Regions from separate parts of the Photobacterium damselae subsp. damselae genome, predicted to be linked through region 1. Evidence: riboswitches for the same ligand, from Rfam matches in the RefSeq annotation. Region 1 holds a riboswitch; the other holds the start of a gene.
The links. Region 1 has a riboswitch for thiamine pyrophosphate ahead of thiD (bifunctional hydroxymethylpyrimidine kinase/phosphomethylpyrimidine kinase). Riboswitches for the same ligand answer to the same signal wherever they lie in the genome.
Positions count from the first base shown of each region.

Region 2: another riboswitch for thiamine pyrophosphate. It lies ahead of thiC (phosphomethylpyrimidine synthase ThiC); the one in region 1 lies ahead of thiD (bifunctional hydroxymethylpyrimidine kinase/phosphomethylpyrimidine kinase).

Region 1 is NZ_CP146971.1:244,663-252,531, forward strand. Features, by position in the region: gene WAX86_RS15840 (TenA family protein) at 144-803, opposite strand; gene WAX86_RS15845 (ABC transporter substrate-binding protein) at 858-1,805, opposite strand; gene WAX86_RS15850 (ABC transporter permease) at 1,841-2,632, opposite strand; gene WAX86_RS15855 (ABC transporter ATP-binding protein) at 2,625-3,392, opposite strand; gene thiD (bifunctional hydroxymethylpyrimidine kinase/phosphomethylpyrimidine kinase) at 3,402-4,235, opposite strand; TPP riboswitch at 4,332-4,431, opposite strand; gene WAX86_RS15865 (TetR/AcrR family transcriptional regulator) at 4,530-5,117, opposite strand; gene WAX86_RS15870 (carboxymuconolactone decarboxylase family protein) at 5,350-5,898, shown strand; gene WAX86_RS15875 (sulfatase-like hydrolase/transferase) at 6,095-7,714, shown strand.
Region 2 is NZ_CP146970.1:3,223,776-3,231,644, reverse strand. Features, by position in the region: gene WAX86_RS14925 (TetR/AcrR family transcriptional regulator) at 1-24, opposite strand, end outside; gene rep (DNA helicase Rep) at 214-2,232, shown strand; gene WAX86_RS14915 (cytochrome c5 family protein) at 2,310-2,720, opposite strand; tRNA gene WAX86_RS14910 (tRNA-Arg) at 2,999-3,075, shown strand; tRNA gene WAX86_RS14905 (tRNA-His) at 3,107-3,182, shown strand; tRNA gene WAX86_RS14900 (tRNA-Pro) at 3,239-3,315, shown strand; tRNA gene WAX86_RS14895 (tRNA-His) at 3,325-3,400, shown strand; tRNA gene WAX86_RS14890 (tRNA-Pro) at 3,455-3,531, shown strand; gene crcB (fluoride efflux transporter CrcB) at 3,813-4,196, opposite strand; gene WAX86_RS14880 (universal stress protein) at 4,415-4,837, shown strand; TPP riboswitch at 4,951-5,049, shown strand; gene thiC (phosphomethylpyrimidine synthase ThiC) at 5,157-7,085, shown strand; gene thiE (thiamine phosphate synthase) at 7,082-7,869, shown strand, end outside.

The sequences.
Region 1 (7,869 bases):
ATTATTACATCTAGGTCTGTGTTGCTGATTTATTCTTCAATAATGCAGCAATGGATGGGGTCTCAGTAGACAAATATTTACTGAATAGGAAAAGAGGTTGGTTGGAATATTAGAGCCAACAGCATGTGTGTTGGCTCTTAAGATTATAGATCGAGTGCTTGTTGCCAAAACCCAACTTCCATTCGAGTGGCAGTTTTAAATATTTGGCATAGACGTTGGCCTTTGGGACTATCGAGCGTAATATCTTTTAATTGGTCATTCAGTCTCTGTCGGCTCTTACTGCCTCCTTGCTGAAAGTCTGCACCACCATAGAGTTCAATCCAGCTTAAATAAGGATTATGAGTTTTATTGGTGGTTGGGGAAGACATAAGGTGTTCACCAATTTCGGCATAGCCAATTGCACACGGAGCTAGGGCAACAAACAGATCGATTAAATCCCCACTTAGCCCAGTTTCAAGTACATATCGAGTATAAGCCACAGTCCCAACATCTTCTGGTTCGTCTTCCATCGTTGAAGCTGTTAATCCCCATTGCCCGCAGTAGCTCACATGGTGATCCATTTCATGTTCGATTAAAGCTTGTAATCCTGGAAGCGTTTGTTTCATATTGGCTACGTTATCTGCTTTATAAATGGCTAAGGCATAGGCTCTGGCGTAATGTTTTAGAAACAGAAAATCTTGTTTTAAATAGTGCAAATAGGCTTGGTGAGGCAAAGTACCTGCTGCCAGTTGTGTAACAAAATTATGCTGGGTATAGCAATTCCAATCTTGTTGGCATGCAGTAATAAGATCTTGGTAATTCATAGAGTGCATTCCGATCATAAATAAAAGCGATGATTGTGTTCAACGGTTGTGCTGTTACAACGCGGGTACGTAATCTTTTGCCTTTGGCTCATTGTTAATAATATGGTGTTGATACATAAAGCTAGCGAGTTTGTTATAACGTTCTAAATCAACAGCTGATGGTCGAAGGGCAAAACGAGCAATGGTATCGTTCCAAGCTCGATGATTTAGTTCATTATTTAGGGTATCTGGGTTGTATTTGATAAATGTTTGCCAAGCTTGATCGGGGTGATTGACGATATATTGAGTCGCAAGCTCTAAGGCATGATTAAATTTTTTGATGGTAGCTTTGTTGTAATGGTTTTTGTTTGCGACAATCACCAGTTCATCATAGGAGGGGACGCCATATTCTTCTGGGTAGTAGGCCTTCGCCTTATAACCTTCAAGCGCTAATTGGTTTGTCTCAAAATTGCGTAAACCACCCCAAATCGCATCCACTTTCCCCGATGCTAAAGATGAGGAAAGCGCCCAGCCAACATTAATGATCTGTACATCTTTGTAGTTTATACCTGCCGTTTTTAGCATGGTGCCAAGTGTGGCTTCTTCATTTCCTGCAACAGCAATTCCGATTTTTTTGCCTTTTAGATCGGCGATGGATTTGATTTTGCCATTATCTAAAGTCATTAAGGTGTTAAGAGGCGTTGCGATTAAAGTTGCCGAACGAATTAAGGGTAAACCCGCTGCGACATCTGTGGTTAAACTGGTCTGATAGCTGATGGCCAAATCGACTTTATTCGCTGCAACCAGTTTTGCAGGAACACTTGGATCGGCGGGCTCTTGAATCGTTACTTTAAGTCCTTCTTTTGCAAATAATCCTTGCTCTTGGGCGATAATGATTGGGCCATGATTTGGATTGACAAACCAGTCGAGCATTAATGAGATACTCTGCTCTTGTGCAGCCCATAGATTAAAGCTGGATGCGGTTAACACAATCGTTAAGGCTGTTTTTGTAGCTGTTTTCATCATATTCCTTGAATCAATGTTGTGATATCTGGGGGTTATTGCCATGGGATCAGTTTTTTTAATAACTTATCGGTTAAGTAGTACAGAGAGATGGAAAGCAACGCTAAGATGGTCAGAGCTGCAAACATTTCATCGATCATCATCCGAGCATTGGCTTGTAACATGAGATAGCCAAGACCTTCACTTGAGCCTACCCACTCACCAACCACGGCACCTATCGGCGCAATAACAACGGCGACTCGAATGCCAGAAGCAAGAGCAGGTAAGGCCGCAGGTAAACGGATGGTTTTCAGCAATTGCCACGGTGTTGCGCCCATGGTTTTAGCAAGATCGAGATAGCCTTGAGGAGTATGGCGTAGTCCGTCAAAGCAGCAGGTGGTGACAGGGAAGAAAATAATTAATCCTGCCATCACAATTTTGGATGCCATTCCATATCCCAGCCACAGCATTAAAATGGGCGCAATAGCAAAGACAGGAATGGCTTGACTGGCAATCAATATTGGAAGTAGCCAACGTTTTACTGGAGCAAAAAGCAACATCAGTAAAGCGAAGAATAAGCCCATCAGTAAACCTAGAGCTAATCCCAGTATGATTTCGCAACCCGTTATCCAGGTATGATGCAATAACACATCATGGCGATAGTAGAGTCGGTCTAGCACTGCAATTGGGGATGGTAAAATAAAGCTAGGCAGAGAGAACAGCCAAATGCTTCCTTGCCATAGACAAAGCAGTAGACCTAGAGTAACAACGACTCTGATATAGGACTGTAAATAAGCAGGAGTTAAAATTTTGCGTTTATTTAACTCTACCGGGGAGATCTCAGACATATTCTGCCTCCAAATTTGACAGTATCTCCTGCTGATATTGCGCAAATTCGTTATCAAGCTGACGTGGGATTGGGCTATTAGGGGTCTTTAATTGGCGTAGGGATGCCGGTGTACCTGTGAGCATAATGATCTGCTCGCCTAATCTGAGTGCTTCTTGTGGGTCGTGGGTAATAAGAACGACGGTTTTCTCTTGTAGCAATTCAACGGCTAGATTTTGTAGCTTATAGCGAGTTACAGCATCTAATGCTGAAAATGGCTCATCCATTAATACGATCGGCTTGTCTTGCATGAGAGTACGGGCTAGGGCAACGCGCTGCTTCATACCTCCAGATAACTGCTGGGGCATATGGTCGGCGTAGTGTCTTAATCCCACTTTATCGAGTAATGTCATCGCTTGCTGATAAACGGATTTTTTCTCATTGTAGGGTTTATGTTCTGACTGACATTTTTGAGAGCCAAATTGATAACTCAAGCAAACATTGTCAATCACGTTCAGCCAAGGTAGAAGCAAATCTTGTTGGGCCATGTAAGCAATATGCTGGTGGATATTTTCATCGTGTTCGGTCTGAATATTGCCAATAAATTGTACATCATCGGGTAACAGATTTGCTAAAAGCCGTAGCAAGGTAGATTTGCCACTGCCACTTTTGCCAAGCAGACATGTCCACTGCTTGGCTTGTAGTTGTAAAGATACATTGCTTAGCGTTGCCATAGAGGCATTAGGGTAAGTAAGAGAGTGGCAGGTAAGTAGGATCGCCATGAGGTTACCTTACTTATTGTTGGCTAGGTTAAAAAAGTGATGCACCGGACCATGCCCCGATCCGATCTGCAGTTCATCAGCGTGAGCAATCGCATTGCTGATATAGTGTTTAGCGGCTTTTACTGCTTCTGTTAACGAATATCCTTGGGCTAGATAAGAAGCAATGGCAGCAGAGAGAGTGCAGCCTGTTCCATGGGTATTTTGTGTATCAATACGTGGCGTTGTAAATCGAAGCACATCATGTGGAAGAATTAAGAGGTCAGTACTATTGGTTGTATTGTCAAGATGTCCACCTTTAAGTAAAACAGAATGAGCCCCCAGTTGGCGTAATTGCTCGATCATGGCTTCCATGTCTTCTTCTGTTTTAGGTTGAGCACAATCTAATAATGCAGCCGCTTCAGGAAGGTTTGGGGTGATCACATCAGCCAGTGGGAGTAGCTGCTCTTTTAATGTAGAGATGGCGTTATGTTCTAATAATAGATCGCCACTGGTTGCGACCATAACTGGATCAACCACTAGATATTTAGGCTGGTATTGACGTAGTTTATGGGCAATGATTGAAATAATATTGCTGTCACTTAGCATCCCAATTTTAACCGCTTTTACATCCAAATCTTGGAAAACAGCATCAAGTTGTTCGGCAACAAAATTGGCAGGAATGGAGTAGATACTGTGGACACCTTGGGTGTTTTGCGCTGTAAGAGCGGTAATTACAGAGCAGGCATAGCCACCCGTAGCAGAGATCGCTTTAATATCAGCTTGAATACCAGCGCCGCCGCCACTATCCGATCCTGCAATTGTTAATGTAATTGGGGTTTTAGATGGTACTGCTTGATTATTCATCATGATCTCCACATGGCGTAGAGATAACTGCAGTTACACAAAGAGACACTAAGATGTATTGAGAGGTAATTTCTATAGATACATCGAAGGTGAAAGATTGGGTATCCGTTAGTTCCACTACGCCAGTATTAACTGGTTCAGGTTCAACGGGTCCCACTTATGTGATCTCAGCCTAAAGGCCCCCCGACTAACGTTATTTATCCTAATCAAGAATAACTATCTTGTCACGACTTTCTAGTAAAATTTATTTTATAAAATAGTGACTTGGCTAAACATACTAAAAATATTTTGATATTAAACAAATGGATAGTGAGCAAAAATATCATCGATCATTGTAGATATCGCTCCACTGTTTGGATGCGTTTTAGCGTAAGTTCGTAGCCCTGCAATTTGTACTTGTACATAACGAGCTAGCTCTGCAGAGTCTTTTTCTTTCGTAATTTCGCCGTGCTGTTGAGCCGAAATAATGACTTTTTCAAACTCCGCTTCCATTTTATTCAGAAGTCGACATGCCTCATCTAACAACTCTTGGTTATCACAAGTCAGTTCTGCCACTGTTTTTGCGAGAAGGCACAAACCACTTGGTGCTGACTTTGGTGTTTCAAGTACCAATTGTTGGATAAAGCGTTTTAGTCCAGCAAGGGGAGATGCACTATTGGCCAGACATTGGTTTAGCTCAATAACACCTTGTTGCTGATAATGTTGCAGTGCTTGCTTAAATAGACCTTCTTTACTTCCAAAAGAGGCATAAATACTCCCTGGCCTCATATCAATTGCGTCTTGCAAATTACGCATAGACGTTGCATGAAAGCCTTTTTGCCAATACAAATTTGTTGCTTTTTCGATCACTTGTTGGCGGTCGAATTTTGGAGTATTTGCCATAATATCGTTCTTTTTTGAGTAATTGTTCAAAATTTTAGTCGGTAGATTATCTTCTGTAAAGTAAGAAAAAATAAAGAATTTTTCTCTTTTTAATCAGGAGATTATCTTAATCTTGCATTAATTGATGAACATTTGTTCAAAATTAAACTTGAACGATAGTTCAAAAATAAGTAAGGTTTAATTAAGCCAAACAACAGGCTAATAGCAATAACTACTATATGGAGAAAGAACAATGAAAGTCTTTACTATTCACACAATTGAAACAGCACCTGAAACGACAAAAGCTATCTTAAACAATGCTCATAAAACGATGGGAAGTATCCCAAATTTGATTGCAACTTTGGCTGAATCACCGCAGTTACTTAAGGCTTATACCGAACTTCACCAACTATTTACTGAAACTTCGTTTGATAAAGAAGAGCTCACTGTTGTTTGGCAAACTATTAATGTGGAACACGAGTGCCACTATTGTGTTCCTGCTCATACATTGATTGCTCATTCAATGAAAGTCGATCCTGTATTGATTGAAGCATTACGAAATGACGATGTAATGCCAACACCTAAGCTTCAAGCCTTAAAAGATCTAACGTTGAGCCTGGTTCGTCAACGTGGCAATGTGTCGGATGAAGAGTTACAAGCTTTTTATGATGCGGGTTACGGGCATAAGCAAGTTCTTGAAATCATTTTAGGCCTATCGCAAAAAGTGATCAGTAATTACGTTAATCGAGTAGCCAAAACGCCTGTTGATCCTATGTTCCAAAAATTTACTTGGACGAAATAAATCCAAAGAAAGTGCAATTCGGTATTTCGTTTATAATCGGATTGCACTTTCATTATTCTTTAAGTCGAAAGAAAATAAAGGTAAAGCACAGAGTGTGATCGTTATTTATATTGCGATTTTTCGATTTTGTATAATTTGTGCTTTCATAATTCTTTACTTTGTGAAAAAGAATATTTCGATTTAAGGTGTTTGGAAAATGGAACTTTCAAGAAGAAAATTTTTAAAATCAACTGCAGCTGTCGGTGCGGTGACAGCAACCTCCAGCTGTTTTGTGCAAGCGGAGCACTCCACGCAACATCCTAATATGTTATTTTTAGCAGTAGACGATCTTAATGATTGGATTGGCGCATTAGGAGCTCACCCGCAAGTTAAAACCCCAAATCTCGATCGTCTGTATAAACGGTCGACCGCATTTCGAAATGCTCATTGTCAGGTCCCAGTTTGTGGACCATCCCGTACAGCGCTACTAACTGGAATGGCGCCCACAACAACGGGTCTTTATACCAATAAAGAGTTGGGCATTAAGCCGTTCGATCCTGTCGCTGAAAAGGTATTAGGTTCAACGCCTGTATTACCTCAACATTTTAAAAATAACGGCTATTACACCATGGCTTCGGGAAAGATTTCTCATCATGGTACTGCTGATTATCGTCACAAAGAGCAATGGGATGAGGAAATACCCTTGTATGTTATTGGACCGCGTGATGAGCATTTAAAAGCAAATGGTTACGGTTATGGCTCTTATGGTGTGGATGACCATAAATATTATCCGTTTCCTGTCGGTGGTGGACAAATTATTCAATCTCAAGAATATGGACCCGGAACTAGAGGGTTTAGCTTATGTAGTGGTGCATTAGATCGTCACGATATTCCTAATGGTGGTGTGATGCCTGATGAATATTTTGCGGATTGGACCGTCGAAAGATTACAACGCCATTATGAGAAACCGTTTTTCTTAGCTTGTGGTTTCATCCGACCTCATGTTCCCTATACAGCTCCCCGTGAATATTTCGATATGTTCCCTCTTGAGAGTATTATCGTACCTGAAACGATTGAAAAAGAGATGACTGATATTCCACTTATGGGGAAAGCGTTAGCTCTAGGTATTATTCCTGGAGGTGATGCGGCGGCCGTTAATAAATTAGGGATTCGTAAAGAGTTAGTGCAAGCATATTTAGCCTGTATTGCATTTATGGATGCTCAAGTTGGTAAAGTTCTGGATGCTTTGGAAAAGAGTCCTTATGCCAATAACACCATTGTGATGTTTTGGGGGGATCACGGCCAAAACTTTGGTGAGCACATGAATTATCGTAAACAAACTCTGTGGCAAGAATCGACGCGTGTCCCTTTAATGATCCGCTTACCGCAGCAAGAGAAAGGGCAAGTGTGTGATGAAGCCGTAAGCCTATTGGATCTGTATCCAACATTAATTGAGCTTTGCCATTTACCTAAAGTAGCAACGAATGAAGGGATCTCTTTAAAACCTTTACTGAATAATCCCCGTTTTGACAGAAAAATCCCTGCAGTGACGACTTATGGTTATCAGTGTCATGCTATTCGCGATGAGCAATACACTTATATTCGTTATCGTGATGGTTCAGAAGAGCTCTATGATCGTAATCTCGATCCCAATGAGCATCATAATTTAGCCTCGGATCCTAACTATCAAGTAATAAAACAAGTAATGAAACAGTGGTTACCTGTTAACAATGCTCTGCCATATGGAATGGTGGATTTCGATAAAGAAGGGGGCGATTTTATTACCCGAATCTTAGCTGGGTTTGAAAAAGAGGGGATCCCCTCAAATTTATTGTAACTATTCCTATTTGATTCGAATATTTGAGTTGCGATAACCTATTGCTAATACAGATAAAAGATAATTAAGACACGGAATGATGCGCCATTATAAGCAAAAGTTTACGTGTCTTTTTTGTTTCTTAAAATCGCCATAAATCTGTCAAAAATCCTTGT
Region 2 (7,869 bases), on a different replicon from region 1:
AATACGCTCTTTTTTATCATTCATGGTGATATCTAATCGCTAATTTATTGATGAGTGAACGTTCATTCACCAATTTTAGTTGGCTCTCAAATTTGTGCAAGTTTTAATTAAATTGAAAAAAAATACTGCAGTGTCATGAGCAAAATAGACAATCATACTATTCTGGTTACAATGCGACGCTGACAGAGAAAATCGTGACGATAAGGTAGAAAGATGAAACTGAATCCAAGGCAAAATGAGGCGGTAAAATTCGTTTCTGGTCCTTGCTTAGTGCTAGCAGGTGCTGGTTCGGGTAAGACGCGAGTGATCACTAATAAAATTGCATATTTGGTTCAGCATTGTGACTATAAAGCACGTAATATTGCTGCCTTAACCTTTACCAATAAAGCGGCGCGTGAGATGAAAGAGCGTGTCGGTCAAACCTTAGGTAAGCAAGAGTCTAAAGGGTTAATGGTATCGACCTTCCACACTTTAGGTCTCAATATTATTCGTCGTGAATACAAAGCGCTGGGTCTTAAGGCGAACTTTTCTCTGTTTGATGACCAAGATCAGATGGCGTTACTAAAAGAGCTGACAGAAGATGAATTAGATGGTGATAAAGATCTTTTGAAACAGCTATTGTCGTCTATTTCAAATTGGAAAAATGACATGCTGTCTCCAGCCGATGCCGCAGCGCGCGCGCGTTCAGAGCGAGATCAGCTATTTGCTCACTGCTACCATCTCTATCAGCGTCAAATGAAAGCTTATAATGCGTTAGATTTTGATGATCTGATTCTAATGCCTGTATTACTACTGCGAGACAATGAAGAAGTGCGCAGTCGCTGGCAAAATAAAATTCGTTATTTGCTGGTGGATGAATATCAAGATACCAACACCAGTCAATATATCTTTGTAAAACTTCTGGTTGGAGAACGCGCTCGATTTACCGTGGTGGGTGATGATGATCAGTCTATCTACTCATGGCGTGGTGCACAGCCAGAAAACTTAGCCTTGCTAAATAAAGATTTCCCAAGCCTTAAGGTGATCAAACTTGAGCAAAACTACCGCTCAACCAGCCGTATTTTACGTACGGCGAATATCTTGATTGCCAATAATCCACACGTCTTTGAGAAAACGCTATTTTCAGAGTTGGAAGAAGGGGCATTACTCAAGGTTATCACGGCTAAAAATGAAGAGCATGAGGCTGAAAAAGTGGTTGGTGAGTTGATTGCCCATCGCTTTTTAAATAACACAGCTTATAAAGATTATGCCATTTTGTATCGAGGCAACCATCAGTCCCGCTTGTTTGAAAAAGCATTAATGCAAAACCGTATTCCGTATAAGATCTCAGGTGGCACATCGTTTTTCTCGCGTGCAGAAATTAAAGATATTATGGCGTATCTGCGGTTGCTCACCAACCAAGATGATGACAACGCCTTTTTACGTATCGTGAATACGCCTCGTCGTGAAATTGGCCCGGTAACGTTAGAAAAGTTGGGTAATTACGCCAATATGCGTGGCAAGAGTTTATTTGCCGCAAGCTTTGAGCTGGGTCTTGAACAGCATTTGTCTGGTCGAGGTTTAGAGTCTTTGCAGCGATTTACGCGTTGGGTGGTTGAGTTAGCAGATAATGCTGAGCGTGGCGATACGGTTGCAGCTGTGCGTCAGTTAGTGCGGGATATTCATTATGAAGATTGGTTGTATGAGACATCAGCCAGTCCGAAAGCCGCTGAGATGCGCATGAAAAATGTCTCTGATCTGTATAGTTGGATCACAGCTGATCTTGAAGGTGATAATTATGACCAGCAAGAGCGCAGTTTAAAAGAGGTGGTTCAGCGTATGACCTTGCGCGATATGATGGAGCGTGGGGAAGATGACGATAATGCAGATCAGGTGCAGCTAATGACATTGCACGCCTCAAAGGGATTGGAGTTCCCTTATGTTTATCTTGTTGGCTCTGAAGAGGGAATTTTGCCGCATCAAACCAGTATTGATGAAGACAATATTGAAGAAGAGCGCCGTCTCGCTTATGTGGGCATCACCCGAGCACAACGAGAACTGACTTTCACCATGTGTAAAGAGCGCCGTCAATATGGTGAGCTGATTAAGCCTGAGCCAAGTCGCTTCTTGTATGAATTGCCACAAGATGATCTGGAGTGGGATACAGAAAAGAAACCTGTTACTGCTCAAGAGCGTATGCAGCGCGGTCAGGCGCATATTGCCAATATTCGAGCCATGTTTAATAAAGACTAAATTAACAACACGGGTAAACCGCGTTAATTTTGTTATTTCTAAAACCACCGCCAATAGTGCGGTGGTTTTTTTGTTTATTACTGCGTTAATCCTTCGGTCATATAGTTAATAGCAGCAATGATCTCTTCGTCACTACAGTCCATACAAGATCCTTTAGCTGGCATAGCATTGAAACCTTCGATGGCATGTTTTGCGAGAATTTCTTGGCCTTGTGCTAGACGATCTTTCCAATCTGCAGCATCACCCTTTTTCGGTGCATTCATTACCCCACTAGTATGGCAAGCAGAACAATAGGTGTTGTAAACCTGCTCTCCGCCACGAGGACCTGCCGCAACTTTTACGATAGGAGCATCTCCCTCTAGATACAGAGAGCCAACGGGTTTGATTCGTTGTTCTATTGCTTCATTAGACATATCTGCTGCAATAACGGATCCGACAGTAAAAAGGATGGTTAGGGCAGAGAATAAAGAAAATCGCTTTAAGCTCATGGTTTACTTCCTTGTAATCGTTTTGCTTTTAGATGGCATTTAACCAACTTGGATTATTCTTAGAATTGACTATTTATATGAGTTTAAATAAATGTTTAAATTGTAAACATAAAGTAATTATAAGAAATTTACCAATGAGATGAAATAACTGGGCTGTATTTGTATGATACGAATCAATCAGTTTTTGTTTATAAATACACCGAACGCAAAAAAAAATGAAAAAAAGACTAGACGAAGAGGGGGCTAATCCGTAATATTCGTCTCCGCCGACAGGGCATGCGCCCGTAGCTCAGTTGGATAGAGCGTTGGCCTCCGGAGCCAAAGGTCGAAGGTTCGAATCCTTTCGGGCGCGCCATCCGGAATATAAAAGTTGGCAAAAAACATTGGTGGCTATAGCTCAGTTGGTAGAGTCCCGGATTGTGATTCCGGTTGTCGCGAGTTCAAGCCTCGTTAGCCACCCCATATTACGAAGAGTTGATATTATCGGCTTTTCAGAGCGAAAGCTCAAAAACAGTTTTCGGTGAATAGCGCAGTTTGGTAGCGCATCTGGTTTGGGACCAGAGGGTCGGGGGTTCGAATCCCTCTTCACCGACCACTTACATTGGTGACCATAGCTCAGTTGGTAGAGTCCCGGATTGTGATTCCGGTTGTCGCGAGTTCGATCCTCGTTGGTCACCCCATTATTTAGGTTCTTAGCAGTTCTAAGCACCTTGGCTTAAAGCCTAAAACATTGTCGGTGAATAGCGCAGTTTGGTAGCGCATCTGGTTTGGGACCAGAGGGTCGGGGGTTCGAATCCCTCTTCACCGACCACTATTAAGAAAGCCTCGTTGAAAAACGAGGCTTTTTTACATCTAAAAACCAAGCAAAGAAGTACACTTTGTATTTCGAGCAATGTCATGGTTTTGGTTGGTGTTCACAGATCGTCAGAATCTGGTTCTTTACCAACTGCGATAAAGAAACCTCGCTTAATGCGAGGTTTTTTTTCGCCTAAAACCGAGTAAAGCCGATCTTTAGCTCCATTTTTACCCCATTGAGTAGATACAAAAACGCCCCGCAATGGCGAGGCGTTTTGCTAACTCGTAATGATAAGTTTAGCTCTTCATCATTAATTGGTAGCCAACATAACAAGCGGTGATACTTAACACTACGTTGAGGATAATGTTAAGTCCGGCTTTAACAAACTCACCTTGCTGAATCATAACGACGTTATCCATTGAGAAGGTTGAGAAAGTTGTTAAAGCTCCAAGGAAACCAAGGCCTATGATTGGACGCCATGGCGCAGCTTCAATCATTCCTTGATTTAATGCCGACATCAGCAAACCCATAATTAGGGAGCCGACGATGTTTACAGTTAATGTTCCATATGGGAAGCCACGGCCAAACAGTACCACGCACAGCTCAGATACTAAGTAACGGGAGCAGGCGCCAAACGCACCGCCAAGAGCGATAAAACCGAGTAAAACAAATTGGCTCATGGGGATCTCATTTTTTATAAATTGGAAAACGCATACTATAACCATGATCACGTTTTGATGGTTGTAGTTTATCGTGCTATTTTTGCAATCATTGATTGTATGCCACTTTGTTTAATCGTTAGCGGCATAATTGTTACATACTTAAGTTTCTTGAGTATAAACTAGTTATAGCACTTAAATATAACCATAACATTTACATTCCCCATTTGGAGGCTGATATGTCGCTATATCCAACCATTTTGCTCGCGGTAAATCCTGATGATAAAGAAGCTCATAAGCTGATGATTAAGGCAGCAGTAATCGCAGAGCAAAATAATGCTGAGCTTCATTTAGCCTATGTTGAGCCGGGTATTGGCAATGTAAGCTATATGGATGTGGAGTTAGAGCTCGATGAAGTTCATAACGCATTAGAAATTAAACGAATGCAACAGTTGGCTGATCTTGCTAAGCAATCTCCATATCCGGTAGGGGAAATGTATCTTGCCGATGGTGATGTGGCGAAACATTTGGTTGAACTGGCAAAGAAAGTGGATGCAAAACTGGTTATTGTTGGTTATCACAAAACCTTTCTTCATATCTTTGGTGATGTAGCTGACGAGCTTTCTAAACATCTTGAGTGTGATGTACTGACATGTCGTTAATCAATCCATAGTCTTTTTTATTATCAAGCGTTACCTTTTGGTGGCGCTTTTTATTTTGTTAAATAAACGTAACACAAGCCTTGCACCTCAAGTTGAGCTTTCTTATACTGATGCTCAACTTGTCGGAGTGCCATGTGGCTGAGACCGTATAAACGGGATCCGTTGAACCTGATCAGGCTAATACCTGCGAAGGGAACAAGAGAAGATAATTTGTTGTGCGCTATTGAAACTGTCAGTTGTGGCTGGTGGTTAATGGGGCGCTGTATCTCTTGTTGCATTTGTCCGATAAGCATTTCTTTATTCATTTGGAAAGAGTGCTATGTCGAATCGAAAGCAAGCTAGGCAACATGCCAAACATTTCATTGATACTTTGTCGGTATCACCTTATCCCAACTCCCAAAAAATCTATATTTCAGCTAAACACCGCCCTGATATTCGGGTTGCAATGCGTGAAATCGCGTTGGCAGATAGTTTAATCGGTGGCAGTAGAGAACATCCAGAATATCAAGCTAATCAACCGATTCGGGTTTACGATACTTCAGGCGTTTATACTGATCCCAACCATATTATTGATCTCTATTCTGGCTTACCTAAGTTACGAACAAATTGGATTGCAGAGCGCCAAGACTGTGAAGAATTGACTGAACGAAGTTCCGCTTTTGCTCAACAACGAGCAGATGCTCCCCTGTTAGACGATTTAAGATTTAATCACACAACTCCTATCTTTCGTGCCAAAACCAATCGTTGCGTTACTCAACTGCATTATGCCAGGCAAGGTGTGATTACGCCGGAGATGGAATATATTGCCTTGCGCGAGAATATGGGACGGGCTCAATATCGTGATCAAGTTTTAAATCAGCAACATGATGGTCAGTCATTTGGGGCTTCACTTCCAACCGAAATCAGTGCTGAATTTGTGCGACAGGAGGTGGCTCAAGGGCGAGCAATCATTCCGGCAAATATTAATCACCCTGAAGCTGAACCTATGATTATTGGGCGAAATTTTCTGGTGAAAGTAAATGCCAATATTGGTAACTCCTCGGTCACTTCATCGATTGAAGAAGAAGTTGAGAAGCTGGTTTGGGCGACGCGATGGGGGGCGGATACCGTAATGGATCTTTCTACTGGCCGCCATATTCATGAAACCCGAGAATGGATTTTACGCAATAGCCCAGTTCCAATTGGGACGGTTCCCATGTATCAGGCTTTAGAAAAAGTAAATGGAATTGCAGAAAACCTTACTTGGGAAATTATGCGCGATACCTTGATTGAACAGGCTGAGCAAGGCGTTGATTACTTTACTATCCACGCTGGCGTGTTATTGCGTTATGTCCCACTAACGGCACAGCGCGTAACCGGAATTGTATCAAGAGGTGGTTCCATTATTGCTAAATGGTGTCTTGCTCATCATCAAGAAAATTTTCTCTACACCCATTTTTCGGAAATTTGTCAGATTTGTGCTCAATACGATGTGTCTCTGTCGCTTGGTGATGGGTTACGGCCTGGTTCGGTAGCTGATGCTAATGACGAAGCGCAATTTTCAGAGCTGAGAACACTGGGTGAACTGACCAAGATTGCTTGGCAATACGATGTGCAAGTGATGGTTGAAGGGCCCGGTCATGTGCCGATGCAGATGATCAAAGCTAATATGGATGAACAACTGACACATTGCCATCAAGCACCATTTTATACCTTAGGGCCGTTAACCACAGATATTGCTCCTGGCTATGATCATATAACTTCAGGTATTGGTGCGGCGATGATTGGTTGGTACGGATGCGCCATGCTCTGTTATGTCACACCTAAAGAGCATTTAGGTTTACCGAATAAAGAAGATGTTAAAACCGGATTGATCACTTATAAACTATGCGCCCATGCTGCTGATTTGGCGAAAGGGCATCCAGGGGCTCAAATTCGTGACAATGCGTTATCTAAAGCACGTTTTGAGTTCCGCTGGCAGGATCAATTTAATTTAAGTCTTGACCCCGATACCGCAAAGGCTTATCACGATGAGACGTTACCGCAAGAATCGGGCAAAGTTGCTCACTTTTGTTCGATGTGCGGACCGAAATTCTGTTCGATGAAGATCTCGCAAGAAGTTCGCGACTACGCCTCAAACTTAACTCAAGATCAAGAGATCACTGTTGCTGTATTGGACGATCCTCTTGAGGGCATGCAACAAAAAGCCGATGAATTCCGGGCGAGAGGAAGTGAGTTATATCACCCTGTCAAAAAGGAAAATGTATGAGTGCTTTACGTCTATCTGAAAATTTAATGCCACTATTAATGCATATCGACCCAATTTTAGCGACTGCTGAGCAGTTTGGTTTGGGTGAAAAAGTGGATGTTTCGCTAGTTGATCATGAAGCCGTTTTTATTCGTTCAGCCCAGCAGAATTGGCAAGTTGTATTTAATGCCCACCATCAAGATCAATCCAGTGATGTTTTGTTACGGGTATTGGATCAATGGTTAGCACCATACCCATCGTTAGATGAGATCAAACAAAAAGTCTTGAATGAACCTCAACTGGTTGTATCTGGCTTGCCTGTAGCAGATGGCTTTGTTGACCTCTGGCATCACAATGGCAAAGTGGAAATGGCCTTTTGTCATCACCTTGGGGCTAATGAACCGCATCGGGCAATGCTGCTTGCTGCTCTAGCACTGGATTATCCATTACAAGATGCTTGTGTGCTCGCCCGAGCTTATGCGCGTCGCTATTTAGACCAAGATAGAGATCGCCTACTGCATTGGCCCGATTGCTTAACACTATTTCCTCGGGTGGTGACTCGTGCTCATGAGCAAGCTTTAACGCTATTGGGTGAGCAATCATCTCCGGTCTGTTTTGAGCCTGTGAATCGAGAAGATTTTACCCTTTACGCTGTGGTCGATAGTGCGACTTGGATAGATAAGGTGCTTTCGTGCGGGGTGACAACGGCTCAATTGCGAATTAAAGAGTCTGCTACGACCGATTTAACCGCACAAATATCGCAAGCGGTTAATAGTGGTCATACTTATCACAGCCAAGTATTTAT